DNA from 2 places in the Microbacterium cremeum genome. Region 2 is predicted to be linked to the other one. Evidence: predicted binding sites of a transcription regulator. Region 2 holds the regulator's gene; the other holds the start of a gene.
The links. Region 2 encodes LexA, which represses DNA repair genes until DNA is damaged. Its sites were predicted from a motif close to TCGAACANNTGTTCGA; they were not measured.
Positions count from the first base shown of each region.

Region 1 (11,194 bases), 1.8 Mb from region 2:
CCGCCCCCACGACCCCGCAAACCCACCCACCGCTCCGCAGTCACCTTCCGCGCGCTCCAGGGCCCACCGGCCGCGGAAAGTGACTGCGGAGCAAAAGCGCGCCATGCGGGGCGGGCGCTCGCGAGCCGGGGGCGAGTGCCGAAGACGACGGATGCCGCGACCCGCAGCCCTCGAGAGGGCCGGGGTCGCGGCATCCGTCGTTCAGTGGGCGGTGGGGGTCTCGGTTCGGGCCGTTCCTTGCCTGCTCGACCTCGACCCCCCGCGCGTCAGCGCTTGCCGACGATCTGGCGCGAGACGATGTCGCGCATGATCTCGTTCGTGCCGCCGTAGATGCGGTGCACACGAGCGTCGAGGAACGCGCGCGCGATCGGGTACTCGGTGATGTACCCGTAGCCGCCGTGCAGCTGCACGCCGATGTCGAGCAGCTCCCACTCGCGGTCGGTGGCCCAGAACTTGACCTTCGCCGCTTCTTCGGCCGTGAGCTTGGCGTCCTTGTAGAGCATCATCGCGCGGTCGATGTAGGCCCACAGCACGTCGACGGTCGTCGCCATGTCGGCGAGCTTGAAGCGCGTGTTCTGGAAGTCCGCGACCGCCTGCCCGAACGCCTCACGGCTGAGCGTGTAATCGCGGGTCCACACGAAGGCGGCTTCGGCGGCGGCGGCCGCGGCGACACCGATCGACAGGCGCTCGAGCGGCAGGTTCATCATGAGCTGGATGAAGCCCTGGCCCTCTTTGCCGCTGATGAGGTTCTCGTCGGGGACGAACACGTCGGTGAACGACAGCTCGGCGGTGTCCCAGCCGTGGAAGCCCATCTTCTCGAGCTTCTTGCCGTGGTCGAAGCCCTCCATGCCGTTCTCGATGATGAGCAGGCTGAAGGCGTCGGGGCGCGTGCCCTCACCGGTCTTGACGAAGGTGACGACCATATCGGCGGTCTTGCCCGACGAGATGAACGTCTTCGCGCCGTTGACGATGTAGCCGCCGTCGACCTTCTTCGCCGTGGTCTTGATGCCGCGCAGGTCGCTGCCCGCGCCCGGCTCGGTCATCGCGAGAGCACCGAGGATCTCGCCGGTCGCCATGCCGGGGAGCCACTTCTCCTTCTGCTCCTGCGTGCCCATGTGGGCGATGTAGGGCACGGCCAGGTCGTCCTGGATGCCGAGTGCGCCGGCGAGCGAGCCGTGGCCGGCGCTGATCGTCTCTTCGAGGACGATCGCCCGGAAGCGGTAGTCCTGCAGCATGCCGGCGCCGCCGAACTCCTCGGGCACCGAGAGGCCGATGATGCCGGCCTCGCCCGCGGCGAGCATGGTGGCGCGGTCGATCTCGCCGGCCTCGTCCCACTGCTTGCGCTTCTCTTCGGACGCGTAGCGCTTGATGAACTCCTTGACGACGTCGCGGAACGCCTCGTGGTCCTCGTCGTAGATATCCCGCTCCATGGCAGGCGAAACCTCTCTCTTCGTCGAGCCCGCGGCCTCTGGACCACGGCACGGTCGATCCTACGCCCGAACGGCGACATTCAGTCTCATGGATTCTGGGATCGAGTTCCGCGACGGATGCCTCGACCGCTCAATTGGCATACCCCGGGGCGGCCTCGAGCCCGAAGAACTCCTCCAGCGAGGTCCATCCGCCGTCGTGGTACGCCTTCGCGAGCTCCGGACCGATGTAGCGCAGATGCCACGGCTCGGGCAGATAGCCGGTGATGCCGGTCTTGCCCTCGACGTAGCGCACGATCCAGCCGTGCTCCCAGGCGTGCTCGGCGACCCACTGCCCCTGAGGCGTCGCCGCGAGCGCATCGAGACTGCTGCATTGACCGGCGCACGCCACCACGTCGGCGCCGAGACCGAGCTGGTGCTCCGAGTAGCCCGGTCGCGCGCTCACCTGGTCGGCCTGGTCGCCTCGCTCCGCGAAGTGCCGGCCGTAGGTTCGCTGCTGCGCCTCGTACGAACGGAACCCGCTCAGCAAGGCGAGCTCGCCGGCACCGGCGGTGCGCGCCGCCGCGACCAGCGAGACGAGGGCGGATGCGGCATCCGTGCGCAATGCGCCGCCTTCGATGTTGCGCACGCCTTCGGGCAGCACGAGGGGAGCGGGGCGGTACTCGATGGGCGTCGCGGGTCGCAGCTTGTTCACGACGGTCCAGATGCGCGTCGAGTCGCCGAGGTTCACGCACGGCGCCCGTCCGTCCGCGACCGCATCGCGGAACGCCTCGCCACCTCCCGCCGCGACGATCGCACCTTCATCGTCGCCGGCCTGCAGCGCGGCGGCGACCTCGGGAACGGTGCAGAGGTCGGCGACGACCGGGGACTGCTCCAGCTCCGGAACCGGCAGCTGCTCGATCTCGGGAGGATCGTTCGTGAGCGACAGCGCCGCCGGCGCGTCGGTGGCCTCCGGCGGAGTCATGAGCGCCGTGACCAGCGCCGACGACCCGAGCAGGAGCACCGCGCCCGCCGCCAGTCCCGTGGCGACGGCGATCCGCCCCATGCGCCTGGGGCGGGCGTGCTGCGCCGCCGGCGACGAGTCCTCCGACGCCTCGAGCAGCTCGGCGCCGCGCGCGGCACGCCGCGCGCTCGACACCGGCCGGCCCGCGGCCCCGGTCGTCGCCGAACCCGAACCCCTCGAACCCGAACCCCCGGTCGTTGAACCCGAAGCCCCCGTCGTCGAGCCCGAAGCCCCCGTCGTCGCCGAACCCGAACCCCCGCTCCTCGAACCTGAACCCCCGGTCGTTGAGCGAGCGAAGCGAGACGAAACGCCCTGACCCGCGCCGGCCGACCCCGGCCCGGTGCGGACGGCCGGGGGGACGAGGCCCGGAGGGAGCGCGCCGGGCGGTGCGGCAGGCACCGAGACCGGAGCGAAGTCGTCGCTCGGCAGGTCGAATGCGACGAGCTCGTCCCCCTCCGGCTGCGTCTCGCGGGCGCGCCGTTCCGCCTCTTCGCGCATCGCTCGAGCGGCACGACGAGTTCCGGGGGTGGACCGGGGGGCTGCGGGCGGGCCAGGCACCGTCACGTCTGCCATTCTGGCCCCAACGCCGGGCAGGCGCGAGGCACGAGGCAACCGCCGTCTTCGATGTTCTACTCGGACACCGACTCCCTTGACTCACGATCGAACATCTGTTCTCATGGAGTCATGCGTTGGCAGGGTCAGGAGCTGGGGGTGGCGGATGCCGCGGCCCTGCCCGGCATGGAACAGCTCAACGGCCTGGTGCGCTCGGTGACGACGCCAGAGTTCGCGGGCGTGACGTTCCACGAGGTGCTCTGCAAGTCCGCGCTCAACCACGTGCCGAGCGCCTCCGCGATGCCCTTCGACTGGACGGTGAACCCGTACCGGGGCTGCTCGCATGCATGCGTATACTGCTTGCATCCCGACACGCTCGTGCTGATGGCCGAGGGGCGCAGTAAGCGGATCGGCGACATCCGGCCCGGCGACGAGGTGGTCGGCACGCGCCGCGAGGGCACTTATCGGCGCTACGTGAGGGCGACGGTCTCGGCTCAGTGGCGCACCCGCAAGCGTGCGTATCGCATACGACTGGCCGACGACACCGAGCTCATCGCGAGCGGCGACCACCGCTTCCTCACCGAGCGCGGCTGGAAGTACGTGCAAGCGGCGGCGCCGGGCGAGGCCCAGCGTCCGTATCTGACCACCAACAACAAGCTCATGGGATTCGGGCTGGGAGGAACTCGGCCCGCGCCCGATGAGACCGACGACTATCGCGTCGGCTACCTCTGCGGCATGATCCGCGGCGATGCGATGATGCTTCGACGCGAGTATCCCCGCTCGAACGGTCGCGGCACATACCTGGCGAGCCGCTTCCGGCTTGCACTGGCCGACCACGAGGCACTCCACCGCGCACGTGACTACCTCGAGCGGGCCGGTGTGTCGACGATCACGCGCGCGTTCGCGCCCGCGACGGATCGCCGACGCGCCATAGAAGCGATCTTCACCTCGAAGTCGGCGGATTTCGATGTGATCACGTCAACGGTGGGTTGGCCGTCCGCCCCTTCGCCGGAGTGGTCGCGGGGATTCCTGGCCGGCGTCTTCGACGCGGAGGGGAGTTACAGCCGGGGAATCCTGCGAATCTCGAACAAGTCGCCTCAGATGCTCGATGCGATCGGAGCGGCGTTCACCGCACACCAGTTCGATTTCATCGTCGAGCCCGTGAGGCCGAACGGCGTGACTTCGATCAGACTGCTCGGCGGACTCGCTGCCCGCCGTCGCTTCTTCGAACTCGCGCAGCCGGCGATCTCGCGAAAGCTGAACTTGATCGGGGACGCGGTGAAGTCCGACGCACCCCTGAGGGTCGTCTCGATCGACGACCTCGGCGAGACGATCGACATGGTCGACATCACCACTTCGACGGGCGACTTCATCGCGAACGGCGTGGTGAGCCACAATTGCTTCGCCCGCGGGACGCATGAATACCTCGAGCTCGACGCCGGGCGGGACTTCGATACGCAGGTCGTCGTCAAGATCAACGTCGCGGACGTGCTCGAGAAGGAACTGCGGCGCGGATCGTGGCAGCGCGACCCGGTGATGCTCGGAACCAACACCGACCCGTATCAGCGGGCGGAAGGCCGCTACAAGCTCATGCCGGGCATCGTGTCGGCGCTCACCGCATCGGGTACGCCGTTCTCGATCCTCACGAAGGGCACGCTGCTTCGCCGGGATCTGCCGATGCTGAAGGATGCCGCGGCCAGCGTGCGCGTGACCCTCGCGATGTCGATCGCGGTGTTCGACGACGAGTTGCAGCATCTCATCGAGCCAGGAACCCCGAACGCGACCGCGCGGCTCGAGACGGTGCGGGCGGCGACCGAGGCGGGGTTCCGCGTCACGGTGTTCCTGATGCCGATCATCCCGCACCTGACCGACTCCATCGCGGCGATCGACCACGCGCTCACTCACATCAAGGAGGCGGGCGCCGTGCGCGTCGTGTACGGCGCCCTTCACCTGCGGCCCGGAGCGAAGCAGTGGTTCTTGGAGTGGCTCGAGCAGCGGCATCCGGAACTGGTCTCGTCGTATCGCGGGCTGTATCCGGGCATGAGCGCCAACGCGCCGAAGGCCTACAAGGCCTGGCTCGCCAAGCGCGTGCGCCCGCTGCTGCGGGTGCACGGTCTCGACGGGCGCGCGGAAGACGACCAGCCTCGCGGCGCGCCGGTGGCAGGGCTCGCGGCGCGGGCCGACGCACGTGCCGCGTCGATCGTCGTGACATCGCGCGGGCGCGCCGCGGCCGCGCGTCCGGCCGGCGCGGGGCGCGCCACCCCGGCGGCGACCCCGCTGTTCTGAGCCGCCTCACCGCACGAGCTGAGCGCTCGCCTGTACGCGGAGCTGTCGGCTCGGACTCGCTCGGTCATGGCCTGAGATCCTGCGGACGGCCGCGACGGTGGTGCGATCGTATCCGTGGGCGCGCGGGTCCGGGCGATCTCTCACGCTCGGCAGACGGTTCGGTAGGCTCCGACCGTGACCCCTTCGCTGCGCAAGCTCGACGTCCTGGTCGGCATCTGGATCGTCGTCGGGCCGATCCTGCTCGTGGTCGGTCTGCTGTTCGCGTTCTCGAGCCCGGGGCTGATGCCGCTCATCGGAGCGGTGTGCGCGTCGTTCGGCGGCATCCTGCTCATCGGCGCCCTCGCGGGCAAGGTCGCCCTGCTGGCCGTGCAGGCCGTCAACGAGGGCGCGCAGGCCGCCGCGCAGGAGCACCTCCCGCAGTGACGCCCTCCGGCGGCGGAATCGACGAGAACGGTCCCGCCCGTCACGACTGCCCGTGGGGCAGCCGTCGCGCGTGGGGCGCCCGGGCCGGGAGCCCCGTCAGACCAGCGCCGGAGCCGGCGGCACGACCCTTCGCACCGCGTTGCCGTCGGCGCGCGCGGCACCGTGGGGCGCGGCATCCGTCGTCACGAAATCGAGCACGGCGTCGAGGAACGCGTCGGCCTTCAGGATGCGGCTGTGCCCGAGTCCCGTCGTGGCGAGCGAGATCGACCCCGGGTTCGCTCCCGCGATGCGAGCCGCTTCGCCGAAGGGGACCACCCGGTCGCGCTCGTCGTGGACGACCAGCAACGGGGTGCCTGCCGACAGCGGCCGGCGGACGGCGCTGAGCCACGCGAAGGGGTCCTGCTCGGTGGGGAAGTAGCGCCGGACGAACCGGACGGTGAGCTCGCGCGCAACCCCGTCGGAGTAGCCGAGCATCGTCTGGAATTGCGCGAGCAGCAGCTCGGCATCCGCCGGCGACGCCACGGTCACCACGCGCTCCGCCTCGACGCCGCCCGCGACCGCGACCAGTGAGCCGAGACCACCGAACGAGTGCCCGACGACGGCGGCGAAGCGGCCGTGATGCGCCTGCAGCTGCGTCAGCACATCGATCCAGTCGACGAGATACGTGCGGCGACCCGCCGATTCGCCGTGCGCGGGGGCGTCGAAGGCGACCACCCGGAACCCCTCGGCGACGAGGTCGCGCACGAGGGTGGCGAACTGACTGGCTCGCCCGTCCCAGCCGTGTGCGAGCACGACGGTGCGCTCGCCCGATCCCCATTCGTACACCGTGACATCGGTGCCGCGCCGGTGGACCCCGGCGATGCGGATGGTGCGGCGGCGTGCGCGCGACATCGTGTACTCGTCGTCACGGTGCACCGGCCGGGGCTTGGCCACGGAGGCGAACAGCGGCATGGCGACCGCTGCGCCCCAGCGCGGCGAGACGGTCGATGCGGCACGGACGGAGGTGCCGGCGAGTGCGAGCCCGAGTTCCATGGGGCCTCCAATCCTGAAGTGTACGAACGATCGTACGTATGAATACGAACGATCGTACGGTAATCTCGTCCCATGACACAAGAGCGGATCGACGGCCGGCGGATGCGCGGCGACGAGTCACGTCGCGCGATCCTCGCCCACGCCGTCGACACCGCGTCGGTCGACGGTCTGGACGGGCTCACGATCGGACGGCTGGCGGATGCCGCAGGCCACAGCAAGAGCGGCGTCGCCACGCTCTTCGGCTCGAAGGAGCAGCTGCAGCTGGCCGTGGTGGCCGCGGCGCGCGAGGTCTTCATCGACCACGTCGTCGCCCCGGCGCGCGCGAGCACGGAGCGCGGTCTCGGGCGCGTGTGCGCGCTGTTGACGCTGTGGCTCGCCTACTCCGAGACGCGTGTCTTCCGGGGCGGCTGCTTCTTCGCCGCGACGTCGGTCGAGTTCGACTCGAAGCCCGGACCCGTGCGCGACGCCGTCGTGGCGGCGTCAGGCGAGTGGGAGGACTACCTCACCGTCAGCATCGAGCACGCCGTGGCTGCAGGCGAGCTGCCCGAGCTGATCGACGCCCGGCAGCTCACGTTCGAGATGGTGTCGTTCCTGGAGGCCGCCAACACGCGCTCGCTGCTCCACGCGAGCACCGAGCCCTACGCCCGCGCGGCGACGGCGGTCCGATCGCGACTCATCGGCCTGGGCGGCGACCCCGAGCTCGTCGCCACTGTGCGCGGGTCCCGCGCGAACTGACCCCACGCCACGAACACCGTGCACCCGGGCACGCCGCAGGGCGGGCGCACCGTCGGGTGCGTGCGCCCGCCCTGGGCAGGGTTCAGCTGCGGAGCAGCGCGCCGGTCACCGGCGCCACGGTCCGTGCTTGGCGCCGGGCACGTCGGCGCGGCTCCACCACTGCGCGGTATAGGTGACACCGCCGTAGACGACCTGGTCACCCTTGAGGTAGATGCGGTCGGCGTACCAGTCCTGCACGGTGGCGGGGTCGATGCCGCACGCGGTCAGCGTGCTCCACGGGCCGCGCACGGACGCGCCGGGCTCGTCGCCTCTCGCGTACCACTGCGCTTCGAATACGCGCCCGTCGAGGAACACCAGCTCTCCCCCGCGGTACGTGGTGCGCGCGTTCCACGGCGCGGCCGCGGCATCCGGGGTCTGCGCGCACAACAGGGCGGGCGAGCCTGCGACCGGCCCGGGCGCTGCGGCACGGAGCACGTCGGCCGATGCCGCCGAGAGGTCGCCGGCGACGTCGTTGCCGATCTCCCAGAAGTCGACGCCGCCGAGGCCCTGCGAGATCGCCCACGCCGTCTTCTCGGCGACGGCGAGTTCGTCGTCGAACGACCAGAACTCGCGGGCCGCGGCGTCGTAGCCCCACGTCGCGTTGAACGCGCCGTCGGCGGTGTACTCGTGGTGGATCTCGAGGTCGCGAGCCTTCAGCTGATCCCACGTGATCTGGCCGAGGCCGCCGCCCGAGACGCTCCACGGCTGCGGCTCGGCGTCCCGCCACCCCTGCCCATAGGCCGCGAGGCCGAGGTTGAGCTTGGCGGGATCGACGCCCGCGTTCACGTAGGCGGCGACGACGGTGTCGAGGCCGAGGCCCCAGTTGTGCGCAGGATCGCCGTACACGTTGCCCTGGTGCCCGGTCTCTGCGGTCCACGAGCCCCACAGGTCGTAGCCCTGCAGGTTGCCGTAGTCGAGGTTCGCCCACAGCTCCGGCGTGTTCCAGCCGCCGGCGGCGATCTGGGTCGGTCCGGCCGGCAGGAACGCCGAGATCTCGTAGTCGGCGCCGGTCTCGGTCTCGACGGCGTCGAGCTGCGCCCGCAGCTCCGCGACGAACGCGATGAAGTTCGCCTTGTCGGCTATCGGATCGACGCTGTTGCCGACCTCCTGGGCCCAGTCGGGTGCGCCCGGCCACTCCCAGTCGAGGTCGAAGCCGTCGAAGATGCCCGCGGCGACGCCGGCGCCGCCGCGCCCGTCGATCTCGGGCAGGTTGCCGCGGATGTAGAGGTCGATGCACGACTGCGCGAGGTTCGCGCGCAGCTGGGGCGTCGCCACCGCCCTCGAGAAGGACTTCGACCACGACCAGCCGCCGAGCGAGATGTTGACCTTGAGGTCGGGATAGAGCCGCTTCAGCTGCCGCAGCTGATTGAAGTTGCCGGCGAGCTTCTGCTTCTTTCCGTCGGGGATGCCGAGCACGGACTGCTCGGCGGTGAAGGCGTGCACGAAGTCACTGTCGGCATCGCCCGCGGTATCGGTGAGGCCGGGCCCGGCAGCCGGGGTGTCGGAGATGAAGCACGTGTGCGGGTCGACGTCGTCGAGTCCCTTCACGCCGGCGGCGCGCGCGGCGTCGAGCGCCGCCTGGTCGCCGGCGATGTTGCCGAACGAGTAGTTGAGGTGGGTGAGGTTCGCACCGGCGGTGGTGCCGACGAACAGCCGCTTGAGCGTGGCCTGGGCCTCGCCGGTCGCGCGCCATTGGCCGTAGTAGCCGACGTTGCGGTAGCCGTTGAGCGTCGTGGTGGGCGTGGGATCTTCGGAGGCGGCGACAGCGGGGGATGCCGCGAGCAGGCCGGCGACGAGCGCTCCGGCGACGGCGGCTGCAAGAGCCGGGATTCTGCGGGGGGACACACAAGCTCCTTCGATTGCGGGGGGAGGCCGCATCCGTCGGGATTAGGTAAGCGTCCTAACAAATGCGGTATGCCCATTCTGGCATGGGGCCTCCATCAGCGGAAGACCCGGAGCACTCCCCGGCCGCGCCCGCCGGTCAGCGAGGAGCGCGCAGCTCGTCGAGGATCGGGTCCCCGGGCCGCGCCTCGTCGAACGGCGCCTCGATCTCGGCGCGCTCGAGCAGCTCGGCCAGGCGCGCCCGGCGCTGACGGGTCACCAGAGTCACCACCGTCCCGGCGCGGCCGGCGCGGCCGGTCCTGCCGGCGCGATGCAGATACGCCTTGAACTCGTCGGGCGGATCGGCCTGCACCACGAGATCGATGTCGTCGACGTGGATGCCGCGTGCCGCGACATCCGTCGCCACCAGAACGCCGACCTTGCCCGAGGTCAGACGCTCGAGGTTGCGCGTGCGGCGCGCTTGATCGAGGTCGCCGTGGAGCGCGAGCGCACGGACTCCTGCCTGCTCGAACTGCTCGGCCAGCATCTCGGCGTACGCGCGCGTGCGCGAGAAGACGAGCGTCTTGCCCGGGCGGTCCACCAGGGTGCGAAGGATCTCCGCCTTGTCGCGGTGGTCGACGACGAGCACACGATGGTCGATCGCCGCCGTCGCCTGCGTCTCGCCGGCCACCTCGTACACCGCGGGATCCGAGAGGAACTCGGTCACCAGCGCCTCGACCTCGCGGTCGAGGGTCGCCGAGTACAGCAGCTTCTGCGACCGGCGCGGAGTGCGCCGCAGCAGCCGCTGGACGGCCTCGACGAATCCGAGCTCGGCCATGTGGTCGGCTTCGTCGAGCACGATGACCCGGATGGCCGAGAGATCGAGTGCACGCTGCTCGACGAGGTCCTCGATGCGGCCGGGAGTGCCGATCACGATGTCGATGCCCTTCTTGAGCGCACCGAGCTGCCGCCCGTGCGACACGCCCCCGTAGATCTGCGTCGTGTACAGCCCCACGCTGCGGGCGATCGGCTGGATGGTGGCATCGATCTGCAGCGCGAGCTCGCGGGTCGGCGCGAGGATCAGCGCTCGCGGCGCGCGACCGATCTCGCGCTTCTGCCCCGCCTGCGAGCGCAGCACGCTCTCGACGAGCGGCGCGCCGAACGCGATCGTCTTGCCCGAGCCGGTGCGCCCGCGCGCGAGCACGTCGCGTCCTTCGAGGATCGGCGGAATCGTCGCGGCCTGAATGGCGAACGGATGCCGCGCCCCCAGCTCGTCGAGCGCTTTGACGATGTTCTGGCCGAGGCCGAGGTCGCCGAAGGTCGCCCCGGCGAGATCGCCGGGAGCGACGGACTGAGCCTCGAGCCGCTGCGGCGCGGCGGGCAGCGTGCCGGGGCGGCGGGTGTCGCGACGGCCGCGGTCGGGTTCGCGCGGCGGCTTGCGAGGCGCGGAGTCGGCGCGGCCGTCGCGCGCGTGAGTGCGGATCGCGCGTGCTTCATCGCGCCCGACGCGCTCCTGCTCCGACCAGCGACGCTTGGGCGAGCCTGAGCCCGAGCCCTCGCGGCCGGAGGCTTCGGGGGCGGTCTGGCCCTGTCGATATCCGCGATGGCCAGGGCTTCTGCTGCCCGGTTTGCCGGCGGAAGCCTCGCCGGGGCGCCGTTTCGGCTCGTCGTCGCGCGTGCGTCCGGCGTCCTTCGCGGAGCGATACTTGGGGTTGTATCGGGGGTCGAAGTTCTTGGCGGGGCGACCGCCGGCCGGCTTCTTCTTCTTGGGCATGCGCGTTCCTCGTTGTGCGTCCGTGTGGACTCGCACACCGCCCGAACCCGCGCGGCGGCCGGAGCCGACCGCACCAGCGTACCCGCGCGGTTGCTCAGGGAA
Region 1 is NZ_CP063812.1:190,523-201,716, reverse strand. Features, by position in the region: gene IM778_RS00885 (acyl-CoA dehydrogenase family protein) at 267-1,430, opposite strand; gene IM778_RS00880 (M15 family metallopeptidase) at 1,561-2,565, opposite strand; gene IM778_RS00875 (intein-containing Rv2578c family radical SAM protein) at 3,115-5,268, shown strand; gene IM778_RS00870 (hypothetical protein) at 5,443-5,691, shown strand; gene IM778_RS00865 (alpha/beta fold hydrolase) at 5,788-6,723, opposite strand; gene IM778_RS00860 (TetR/AcrR family transcriptional regulator) at 6,796-7,458, shown strand; gene IM778_RS00855 (glycosyl hydrolase family 18 protein) at 7,564-9,342, opposite strand; gene IM778_RS00850 (DEAD/DEAH box helicase) at 9,479-11,092, opposite strand.
Region 1: the regulator LexA is predicted to act here: its motif matches at 3,091-3,106, upstream of IM778_RS00875 (intein-containing Rv2578c family radical SAM protein).

Region 2 (11,194 bases):
GGCGAAGCGCACCACGGTGCGCCCCTGCCATGCCGACGACGACGCCCACACGGTGCCCTCGGCGCGCAGCCACTCCCCCAATGCGGCGGTCGCGGTGTCATCGGGTCCGGCGAGGCACACCTGCGTGAAGACGACGTCGTTGAGCACCGCGAGGCCGGGGATCATCCGGAATCCGGCGGCGAGGGCGGATGCCGCGGCCGCGAGCCCGTCGACGAGGTCGGCGACGCCGGACCGGCCGAGCGAGCGCAGCGCCGCCCATACCGGCACGCCGCGCGCACGGCGCGAGAGCTCGGGAACGCGATCGTACGGGTCGGGGATGTCGGCGACCGTCGGCAGATAGGCGGCATGGGCGCCGAGCGACGCCGTCATGGCGGCCTCGTCCCGCACGATCGCGACGCCGCAGTCGTACGGCACGTTGAGGGTCTTGTGGGCGTCGGTCGCCCACGAGTCCGCGTCGGCCATTCCCGCCACGAGGTGGCGCAGGCGTGGCGCCGCGGCCGCCCACAGTCCGAAGGCGCCGTCCACGTGCACCCAGGCCCCGGCGCGCCGGGCCACCTCGATCGCCGCGGAGAAGTCGTCGAATGCGCCGGAGTGCACGTCACCGGCCTGCAGCGCGACGATGGCCGCCGCGTCGGGGTCGATGGCGAGCGCGCGCTCCAGGCCTTCGACGTCGATGCGGCCCTCGTCGTCGGCACCCACGGTCTGAGGCGCGCCCAGGCCCGCGATCCGGGCGGCGAGCACGACCGACGTGTGCACCGCGTCACCGGCGAGCAGGCGCACGCGCGGGGCGCGCTGCAACCCGCGGAGCGGATCGTGCCCACGGGCGCGCAGCACCGCGTCGCGCGCGACGACCAGGCACGACAGATTGGCGCTCGTGGCGCCCGTGACGAACCCGACGCCGCTTCCGGGCGGAAGCCCGAGGAGGTCGAGCAGCCAGCCCGCGGCGACCTCCTCGACCGCGGCGGTGCCGGGTGTCGGCTGACGCGACCCGGTGTTCTGGTCCCACGCCGAGACGAGCCAGTCCGCGGCGAGCGCGGCGGGGTACGTGCCGCCGATCACGAAGCCGTAGAAGCGGGGCGACCCCATCGCCATGAGTCCGGGCTCGACGGCCTCGGCCAGCGCGCCGACGACGTCGAGCGCCGGCTCCCCCTCGTCGGGCAGTCGACGGTCCAGTCGCGCCAGGATGCCGTCGACGTCGGCCTCCGGCCGGATCGGCCGGTCCGCGACGGAGTCGAGCCACGACCGCGCGTGACGATGCGCCGCCTCCAGCGCGGATTCGTATTCAGGACGCTGCGCAGACATGGCACCCTCCCGGTGTCGGGGTTCACACGACGCCAGGACGGACTCTACGCCGATCACCCGATGCGCGGCATGCCGGGACTCGGCACGACGCGACAGGTTCAGCGAGTCACGCGCGGACGAGCTTGACGGTGAGCGAGTCCACGAGCACCGCGATGCGATCATCGGCGGCCCACCGCTTGGCGAGGCGCGCGAGGACCGCGTCGAGCTCCTCCTGCTCCAGCCCGTGGATGAGATGAAGCCGCACCACGAGCTCGGGTCCGCGCAGCCGGGCGTCCGGGTCGCCGGGCTCGACGGCGAAGTCGATCACGGCGAGTTCGCCGCCGATGCTCTCGTTCAGCCCCGCGAAGACCTCGGGCGACGCGAAGCTCGGCTCCCAGGGCTGCCCCTGACCGATCGCCCACACGGCGGGGCGGCGGATCACGAACTCCGTCGGCGAGGCCGGGTCGACGACGATGAGCTCGGTGTCGTCGGCCACGGCCGCCAGCGCCGTGCGCACGCCGTCGACCGGGACGGGCCGTGCCGAGGCATCCCACCGCCCCATCGCCTCGACCGACGTGAACACCGGCAGCACGCGGCGCCCGTCGGGGGCGGCGACGGTGACGATCGACAGCTCCTGCGTCTTGTCGACGGCGAGACCGTGCGCGCCGACGCTCCCGGAATCCGGTTCGTCAGCCTGTCCGAGTGCTGCGAGCAGCGGGATCAGGAGGCGGGCGCCGCGGTACGCGTCCACGACCTCGCGCTGGCCGCCGCGACCGGCCCGGAACGCCGTCAGCGCTGCGAGCAGCGCGGGATCGGCCGAGCCGTCGTCGGACGAGTGGGGATTGTCGTGAAAGCTGCGCCCCGCCCACGGCACGCCGGCGGAGTCGGTCGCGGGATCCGCGCCGTGATCGTGGTCGTGCGGGCTACTTTCCGGCGACATCCAGCGCCTCGGCGAGCGTGAAGGCGCCGGCGTACAGCGCCTTGCCCACGATCGCTCCCTCGACGCCCAGCGGCACGAGATCGCGCAGCGCCACGATGTCGTCGAGACTCGACACACCGCCGGACGCCACGACCGGCTTGGGAGTACGGGAGGTCAGCTCGCGCAGCAGCTCGAGGTTCGGACCCCGGAGCGTGCCGTCCTTCGTGACGTCCGTGACGACGTAGCGGCTGCAGCCCGCCTCCTCGAGGCGGGCGAGAACCGTCCACAGGTCGCCGCCCTCGCGCGTCCAGCCACGGGCGGCCAGCGTCGTGCCGCGCACATCGAGTCCGACGGCGATCACGTCGCCGTAGCGCCCGATCACGTCGGCGGCCCATTCCGGGTTCTCGAGCGCCGCGGTGCCGAGGTTGATGCGCGAGGCCCCGCTCTCGAGCGCCGCCTCGAGCGTGCGATCGTCGCGGATGCCGCCCGACAGCTCCACCTGCACGCCGCGGACCTGCTTGATCACCTTGCGCATCACGGCGGCGTTGTTCCCGCGGCCGAACGCCGCATCGAGGTCGACCAGGTGGATCCACTGCGCCCCCTGGCGCGCGAAATCGAGCGCCGCGTCGACGGGGTCGCCGTAACTGGTCTCGGTGCCCGCCTCTCCCTGGGTCAGGCGCACCGCCTTGCCGTCCGCGACATCGACCGCGGGAAGAAGGACGAGCTTGGGTGTGGAGGCGAAATCGTTCATGGCTCCCTGGCTGTTTGAGAACTGTGCGGGAGGTTCCGCGGAGCGCACTCGGCGGACGGCACGATCTCAGAGGGTAGCCCCGCTGAGCCCTTCGATCCAATTCGCGAGCAGCCGGATGCCGGCATCCCCCGATTTCTCGGGGTGGAACTGCGTAGCCGACAGCGGCCCGTTCTCGACCGCGGCGAGGAACGGGGCTCCGTAGGTGCACCACGTGAGGGTCGGCTGCGGGAACGGCGGCTGCACATCGAGCAGCCACTTCTGCACGCCGAACGAGTGGACGAAGTAGAACCGCTCGTGCTCGATGCCACGGAACAGCCTCGACCCCGCCCCGGGCTCCACCGTGTTCCACCCCATGTGCGGGAGGACGGGCGCGTCGAGCTCGGTGACGATCCCGGGCCACTCGCCCATGCCCTCGGTGTCGACGCCGCGCTCCACGCCGCGCTCGAAGAGCACCTGCATGCCGACGCAGATGCCGAGGACGGGCCGGCCGCCGGCGAGGCGGCGCTCGATGAGCTCATCCCCGCGGCTGGCGCGGAGCGCCTCGGCGACGGCGCGGAAGGCGCCGACCCCCGGCACCACGAGCCCGTCAGCCTCCAGCACGAGACCGCGATCGGACGTCAGGCGGGCGTCGGCACCGGCCGCCGCGAGCGCCTTGACGGCGGAGTGGACGTTGCCCGAGCCGTAGTCGAGGACCGCGACGAGCGGCTTCGCCGCGTCTACTGCGCGAAGCTCGGGAGCCTCGCTCACAGAGCACCCTTCGTGCTGGGGATGCCCTCGACCAGCGGATCGAGCGCCTTCGCCTGGCGGAAGGCGCGTGCGAACGCCTTGTATTCGGCCTCGGCGATGTGGTGCGGGTCCCGGCCCGACAGCACGCGGACGTGGACGGTGAGCGCGGCGTTGAAGGCGATCGCCTCGAATGTGTGGCGCACGAGCGAACCTGTGAAGTGTCCGCCGATGAGGTGGTGCTCGAATCCGGCGGGCTCGCCGGTGTGGACGAGGTACGGGCGCCCGCTGATGTCGACGACGGCCTGGGCGAGCGCCTCGTCGAGGGGGACGAGCGCGTCGCCGTACCTCGAGATGCCGGACTTGTCGCCGAGCGCTTCGCGGATCGCCTGGCCGAGCACGATCGAGATGTCTTCGACGGTGTGGTGCGCGTCGATGTCGGTGTCGCCCGACGCCCGCACGGTGAGGTCGGTGAGCGAGTGCTTCGCGAACGCCGTCAGCAGGTGGTCGAAGAACGGCACGGTCGTGTCGATGCGGCTGCGCCCGGAGCCGTCGAGGTCGAGCTCGAGCTCGACGGTGGACTCGCTCGTCGCTCGCCGGAGCGACGCCGTACGGGGTTCAGCGCTCATGCGGCCGATCCTACCGAGGCCAGCGCGTCGAGGAATGCGGTCGTCTCGTCCGCCGTGCCCGCCGTGACCCGGAGGTGGTGCGGGATCCCGACGTCCCGGATGAGCACGCCGCGGTCGTAGAGCCCCTGCCACGTCGCGGCCGGGTCGTCGACGCCGCCGAAGAGCACGAAGTTCGTCCACGAGTCGTGCGCCGTGTAGCCGAGCGCCTCCACCGTGGCGGCGATGCGGTGGCGCTGCACGACGATCTCGTCCACCATCCGCAGCATGACCGGCGCGTGGCGCAGCGCCGCACTCGCGGCCGCCTGCGTGAGTGCGCTCAGGTGGTACGGCAGCCGCACCAGGCGGAGCGCGTCGATGAGGACGGGGTCGGCAGCCAGGTAGCCGACACGGGCCCCTGCGAACGCGAACGCCTTGCTCATCGTGCGCGACACGACGAGCCGTTCGCGCCCCTCGAGCAGGGTCAGAGCGGAGGCCTGGTCGTGCGGGGCGAACTCGAAGTACGCCTCGTCGACCACCACCACGCCGTCGGTGGCGTCGTAGACGGCCTCGACGACATCGAGGCCGAGCGGAGTGCCGGTCGGGTTGTTGGGCGAGCACAGGAACACCACGTCGGGCGCCGCGTCGGCGACCTGAGCCGCCGCGTCCGCGGCCTCGAGCGTGAAGTCGGGCGCCCGGGTGCCCGAGATCCACTCGGCGCCGGTGCCCCGCGCGAGCAGGGGGTACATCGAGTACGTGGGGGCGAAGCCGAACGCGGTGCGCCCCGGCCCGGCGAAAGCCTGGAGGATGTGCTGGAGCACCTCGTTGGAGCCGTTCGCGGCCCAGATCCGGTCGCGGTCGAGCCCGTGGCCGAGATAGTCGGCGAATCCCTCGCGTAGAGCAGTGAACTCGCGGTCCGGGTAGCGGTTGACGTCGCGCAGGGCGCGGGCGATCGAATCCACGATGTCGTCGGCGACGTCCTGCGGCACGGGATGCGTGTTCTCGTTGACGTTCAGCGCAACGGGAAGCGCTGCCTGCGGGGCTCCGTACGGCTTCTGCCCGCGGAGATCGGCGCGCAAGGGAAGGTCTTCGAGGCGTGGACTCACCCCTCCCATGCTACGGGCGCCGCACCGACCACCGGCGACCCGTGACGTCGCGCGACGTCACGGCGTCGGCTCGTACTCCGACGGGATCGACAGGCGCTGCCCCGCCCACACCACCGCGCTGTCGAGCGCGTTGAGCCGCACCAGCCGGTCGACGACGTCGCGCGGGTCGTGCGACGGCGCGACCTCCTCGGCGATCGACCACAGCGAGTCGCCGGGCGCCACGGTGATCGTGGAGAAAGTGCCCGCCGGCGCCCCCTCGTCGCGCGACGCGAGCGCCGCGCCGCCGCCGATGATCGCGAACGCGAGGGCGATGATCGCCGGCAGAGCGGCGGCCAGCGCGAGGACGCGACGCCCGCGCACGGTCAGGCGCAGACGCGTCGCCCGGATGGCGACGGCCCGCGTGGCATCGGCGGGCGAGGGAACGGTCGTGGTGACGCCGATCGCGGTCATGCTGTCCTCCTCTGGGGGCGGGAGATTCGCACTCCCCGCTCGGCCGGGAGCGGGGAGGTGCGAACCTCTTTTCCGAAGCTATCTTCGAGTCTGTAGGATGTCAATACCGGAATCCGGATCGCGACTCTCGAACGCGACACGCGGCGAGGTTGTTCCCCTCGCGGGTCACAGGCGGATACGGTTTCGATACGAGAACCCCACCACGGGCCTCCGACATTCGAAGAAACCGCGCTCCACCGACGGGCGCGAGACGGGAGCCGGACATGAGCGACGCGGCCGGGCGCGAGAAGCCCCAGACACGACGGCGCAAGAGCCTGAGCGACAAGCAGCTCGCGATCCTCGAAGTGATCCAGCGCTCGATCGCCCGTCACGGCTATCCGCCGAGCATGCGCGAGATCGGCGACGCCGTCGGCCTCAAGTCGCTCTCGAGCGTGACGCACCAGCTGAATCAGCTGGAGCTGAGCGGATATCTGCGCCGCGACGCGGGGAAGACGCGCGCCATGGAGGTGCTGATCGATCTGCCCGGCACCGCCACCGAGAGCCCGGCCGACAGCGCGCCGTCGGTCGGCGACGCCGCTCTCGTGCCTCTCGTGGGCCGCATCGCCGCCGGCGTGCCCATCACGGCCGATCAGCAGATCGAAGAGATCTTCCCGCTCCCCCGGCAGCTGGTCGGCAAGGGCGACCTCTTCATGCTGCGCGTGTCGGGCGACTCGATGATCGACGCTGCGATCTGCGACGGCGACTGGGTCGTGGTCAGGTCGCAGGCCACGGCCGACAACGGCGAGATCGTGGCGGCCATGCTCGACGGCGAAGCGACCGTCAAGACGTTCCGCCAGCGCGACGGCCACACCTGGCTGCTCCCGCGCAACTCCGCCTTCGAGCCGATCCTCGGCGACGACGCGGTCGTGCTCGGCAAGGTCGTCGCCGTGCTCCGGGCGGTCTGACGGATTTCATCCGATGCGCGTGTAGCCGTGTGAGCGGCACCACGATATAAGGGTGAGATGACCACCGCAGCGCCCGACGCCGACTCCCCCGACCTCTACGCCCGCTTGGCCGAGCTCGAGGCGGAGAACGCCCGCCTCCGCACCGAGGCGCCCCCGGCCGCGGACACCGCTCGCGGTCCCCGCGGCTCGCGCTGGCGGGCGTTCCTGTCGGCGCTGTGCATCGTCATCGCGACGATCCTCGTCCCGCTGGCCGTCGTCACCGCGTGGGCGCGGCTGGAACTCGTCGACGAGGCGGCCTTCGTCTCCACGCTCGCGCCGCTCGCCGACGATCCGGCCGTGCAGCAGATGCTCATCGACGAGACGGTCGAGGCCGTCGAGGCCCAGGTCGACTTCGACGCGCTCACCGCCGACGTCTTCGACGGGATCGCCCAGCTCGGCCTGCCGCCTCGCGCGACCGACGCCCTGCGGCTGCTGGAGGCGCCGGCCGCGGAGGGCCTCAGCAACCTCCTCACCCAGACCGTGACGAGGGTCGTGGAATCCGACGCGTTCGCCGACACCTGGACGACCACCACGCGTGCCGCGCACCGGGTGCTGACGGCCGCCGCGACCTCGGACGGCGGCGGCGTGGTGGTGCTCACCGACGACGGTCTCGGCATCCAGCTGGGCACGATCGTCGACGGCGTCAAGCAGAACCTCCTCGACCGCGGCGTCGGGATCGCGCAGCTGATCCCGGCCGTCGACCGCGTCGTCATCATCGGCACCGGCGAGACCCTGGTCACGGTGCGGACCGTTTACGCGCTCGCCACCACCCTGGGCTGGTGGCTCCCGGTCATCGCCATCGCCCTGTTCGTCATCGGCATCCTCATCGCCCGGCGCCGCAGCACGGCGGTCCTCGGGACCGGCATCGGTTTCGTGGTGGGCGGCGGCGCCCTCGCCCTGGCGTTCGCGATCGGCTACCCGGTCGTCGGCCAGGCCGCCGTGCAGCTCGGCCTGTCTTCGGCGGCGCTCGGCGTCGTGTACGAGAGCCTCGTCGGGGCGATGCAGCAGACCGCGGCGATCGTGGCGCTCCTGGGAGCGGTGATCGCGGTCCTCGGCTGGTTCGCCGGGCGATGGTCTCCGGCCGTCCGGACGCGCGGCGCCGTGGGCTCGATGAACGCCTCGTTGCGCGCGCGGCTGGCGGACCACGGCTTCACGACCGGCCGCTTCGGAGCGTGGCTCGCACGGTACCGCATCGCCGTCCGCACGATCGTCGTGGCACTCGCCGTCATCTGGCTCTTCGCACTCCGGCCGCTGTCGGCGGGCGACGTCCTTCTCGTCGTCATCGTCGCGCTCGTGGTCACCTGGATCCTCGAGATCCTGCAGCGACGTGACTCGGCGACGGATGCCGAAGACGACGTCGCGGACGAGGTCGTCGTCCTCTCCGCCCCCACCGAGGAGCCCGCCCCCACCGAGGAGCCGGTCGACACCGAGGAGCCGGTCCCCTCCGCGGAGCCGGCCGAGGCCGGGACGGCGGAGCCGGCATCCGTCGGCACGAAGCGCAAGCCGCGCGTCCGCTGAGGGCTACACCGGCGCCGCGACCGACTCCCGCGCCGAGCGCGTGGCCTCGATGATGTTGCGCAGCGAGGCGACCGTCTCGTCGTATCCGCGGGTCTTGAGGCCGCAGTCCGGGTTCACCCACACCTGCCTGAGGGGCAGCTCGGCGACGGTGCGGTCGAGCAGCTCGGCCACCTCGCCCACCGACGGCACGCGCGGCGAATGGATGTCGTACACGCCGGGCCCGATGCCGTGCGCGAAGCCGGAGTGCGCGATGTCGCCGATCACCTCGCCCCGGCTGCGGGCGGCCTCGATCGACGTCACATCGGCGTCGAGGGCCGCGATCGCGTCGATCACGACGTCGAACTCCGAGTAGCAGAGGTGCGTGTGCACCTGGGTGGCCGCCGCCGCTCCCGCCGTCGCGAGACGGAACGAGGCCACCGACCAGTCGAGGTAGGCGGGCTGGTCGGCCGTCTTGAGCGGAAGGAGCTCGCGCAGCGCCGGCTCATCCACCTGGATGATGCCGATTCCGGCCGCCTCGAGATCGGCGATCTCATCGCGCAGGGCGAGCGCGACCTGGTCGGCGGTCTCGGCGAGGGGCTGGTCGTCGCGCACGAACGACCACGCCAGGATCGTCACCGGACCGGTGAGCATGCCCTTCATCGGCTTGTCGGTGAGCGACTGCGCGTAGGTCGACCACGCGACGGTGATCGGCGCCGGCCGCGACACGTCTCCCCACAGGATCGACGGGCGCGTCGCCCGGGACCCGTACGACTGCACCCAGCCGTTGCGCGTCACCGCGAAACCGTCGAGGTGCTCCGCGAAGTACTGCACCATGTCGTTGCGCTCGGCTTCGCCGTGCACGAGCACGTCGAGTCCGACCTCCTCCTGCAGCGCGACGACGCGCGCGATCTCGTCGCGCAGGAACCGCTCGTACTCCTCGCGCGTGAGCTCGCCCGCGGCGTGCCGGGCGCGGGCGCGGCGGATGTCGCCGGTCTGCGGGAACGAGCCGATCGTCGTCGTCGGGAGCACCGGCAGGTCGAGAGCCGCCTGCTGGGCCTCCACTCGCGCGGCGTACTCACCGCGCGAGTAGTCGGCGGCGGCGAGCCGCGCCGCGCGGCTGCGCACCGCCCCGTCGCGCACGCCCGGCGCGCTCCGCCGGTCGGCGAGGGCGGCGGATGCCTCTGCCAGCGCGTCGCCGATGGCCTCGCGTCCTGCCACCAGGCCGGTGGCCAGCGTGACGACCTGCTCGACCTTCTGGTCGGCGAACGCGAGCCATGACGCCAGGCGCGGCGCGAGGCCGGGTTCGTCACGGACGTCGTGCGGCACGTGCTGGAGCGACGTCGAGGTCCCGGCGCTCACGTGTGCGGCGTCGAGGGAGCCGAGCGACTCCAGACGTTCCCACGCCGCCTCGAGGTCGCCACGCCAGATGTTGCGACCGTCGATCACCCCGCCGACGACCGTCTTCGCCTCGAGGCCCGGGGCCGCGGCCGGGACGGACCCCCGCACCAGGTCGATCGCGAGCGCCTCGATCGGCGCGGCGGCGAGAGCCGTCCAGGCCTCGGCCGACAGCTGCGCGTATCCCGCGGCGACGAGGATCGCGGGCCGGTCGGCCGCCTCCCCGAGCCGCTCGTAGGCGCGCGCCGCGGCATCCGCCAGCTCCTGCGTCGTGGCCGGCAGGCTCTCGCTCACCAGAGCCGGCTCGTCCAGCTGCACCCACTCGGCACCCGCGGCGCGCAGGCTCGCCAGCAGCTCGGCGTACACCGGGAGGAGGTCGTCGAGCCGGTCCAGCGGCGCGAAGCCCTCGGGAGCCCCGGGCGTCGCCTTCGCCAGCGCGAGCAGCGTCACCGGGCCCACGATCACGGGGCGCACCGTGAAGCCGTCGGCCGCCGCCTCGGCCACCTGTCGCGCGAATCGGTCGCTCGACAGCGCGAACCCGGTGTCGGGACCGATCTCGGGCACGAGGTAGTGGTAGTTGGTGTCGAACCACTTGGTCATCTCGAGCGGGGCGTCCTCGCCCGCGCCGCGAGCGGCGGTGAAGTACGCGGCCAGGCCGACCGTGCCGTCCGCGTCCTTCAGCGCGGCGAACCGCTGCGGGAGGGCTCCGACGGTGACCGCAGCGTCCAGCACCTGGTCGTAGTACGAGAAGGTCTCGGGAATCGAGGAGTCGCCGCGGCCGAGGCCGAGCGCCGCGAGCCGGTCGCGCGTCCGGCGGCGCAGGTCGGCCGCGATGCGCTCGAGCGCCGCCTCGTCGAGCTCGCCGGCCCAGTGCGCCTCGACGGCTCGCTTGAGCTCGCGGCGGCCTCCGATGCGCGGGTATCCGAGGATCGTGCCGTGCGGGAACGGGGTGCGGGGATGAGTCATCGGCGGGTCTCCTTGTGAGGGTCGTGCGAGGTGAGGATCCCGGCGTCGCGCAGGACGGCGAGCACGGTGTCGTGGCTGTTGAAGGCGTAGAGGTGGATGCCGGGCGCACCGCCGTCGAGGACGCTGCGGGCGAGCTGGACCGCATGGGCGATGCCGACATCGCGCTGGCCCTCGGGCGTCGGTTCGATCTCGAGGGCGATCGACAGATCGACGGGCAGCTGCTCGCCGGTGAGCTCCACCACGCGACGAAGACGCGCGGGCGAGGTGACGGGCATGATGCCGGGCAGGATCGGGATGGTCACGCCCGCGGCTCGGGCGCGCGCGACGAACCCGAGGTAGTCCTCGGCATGGAAGAACAGCTGAGTGATCGCGAGCGTGGCCCCGGCGGCCTGTTTGGCCAGCAGCGCGTCGATGTGCTCGGCGGGGTGCCGCGAGCGCGGATGGCCGTTGGGGAACGCCGCCACGGCGATGTCGACCTTCGTGCGCCGCTCGACGCGCACCGCGCCGGGGATCCCGGG
Region 2 is NZ_CP063812.1:2,338,761-2,349,954, forward strand. Features, by position in the region: gene IM778_RS10670 (pyridoxal phosphate-dependent decarboxylase family protein) at 1-1,302, opposite strand, end outside; gene IM778_RS10675 (SseB family protein) at 1,409-2,221, opposite strand; gene priA (bifunctional 1-(5-phosphoribosyl)-5-((5-phosphoribosylamino)methylideneamino)imidazole-4-carboxamide isomerase/phosphoribosylanthranilate isomerase PriA) at 2,205-2,951, opposite strand; gene hisH (imidazole glycerol phosphate synthase subunit HisH) at 3,018-3,698, opposite strand; gene hisB (imidazoleglycerol-phosphate dehydratase HisB) at 3,695-4,303, opposite strand; gene IM778_RS10695 (histidinol-phosphate transaminase) at 4,300-5,394, opposite strand; gene IM778_RS10700 (LysM peptidoglycan-binding domain-containing protein) at 5,443-5,835, opposite strand; gene lexA (transcriptional repressor LexA) at 6,099-6,779, shown strand; gene IM778_RS10710 (hypothetical protein) at 6,837-8,336, shown strand; gene metE (5-methyltetrahydropteroyltriglutamate--homocysteine S-methyltransferase) at 8,340-10,676, opposite strand; gene IM778_RS10720 (methylenetetrahydrofolate reductase) at 10,673-11,194, opposite strand, start outside.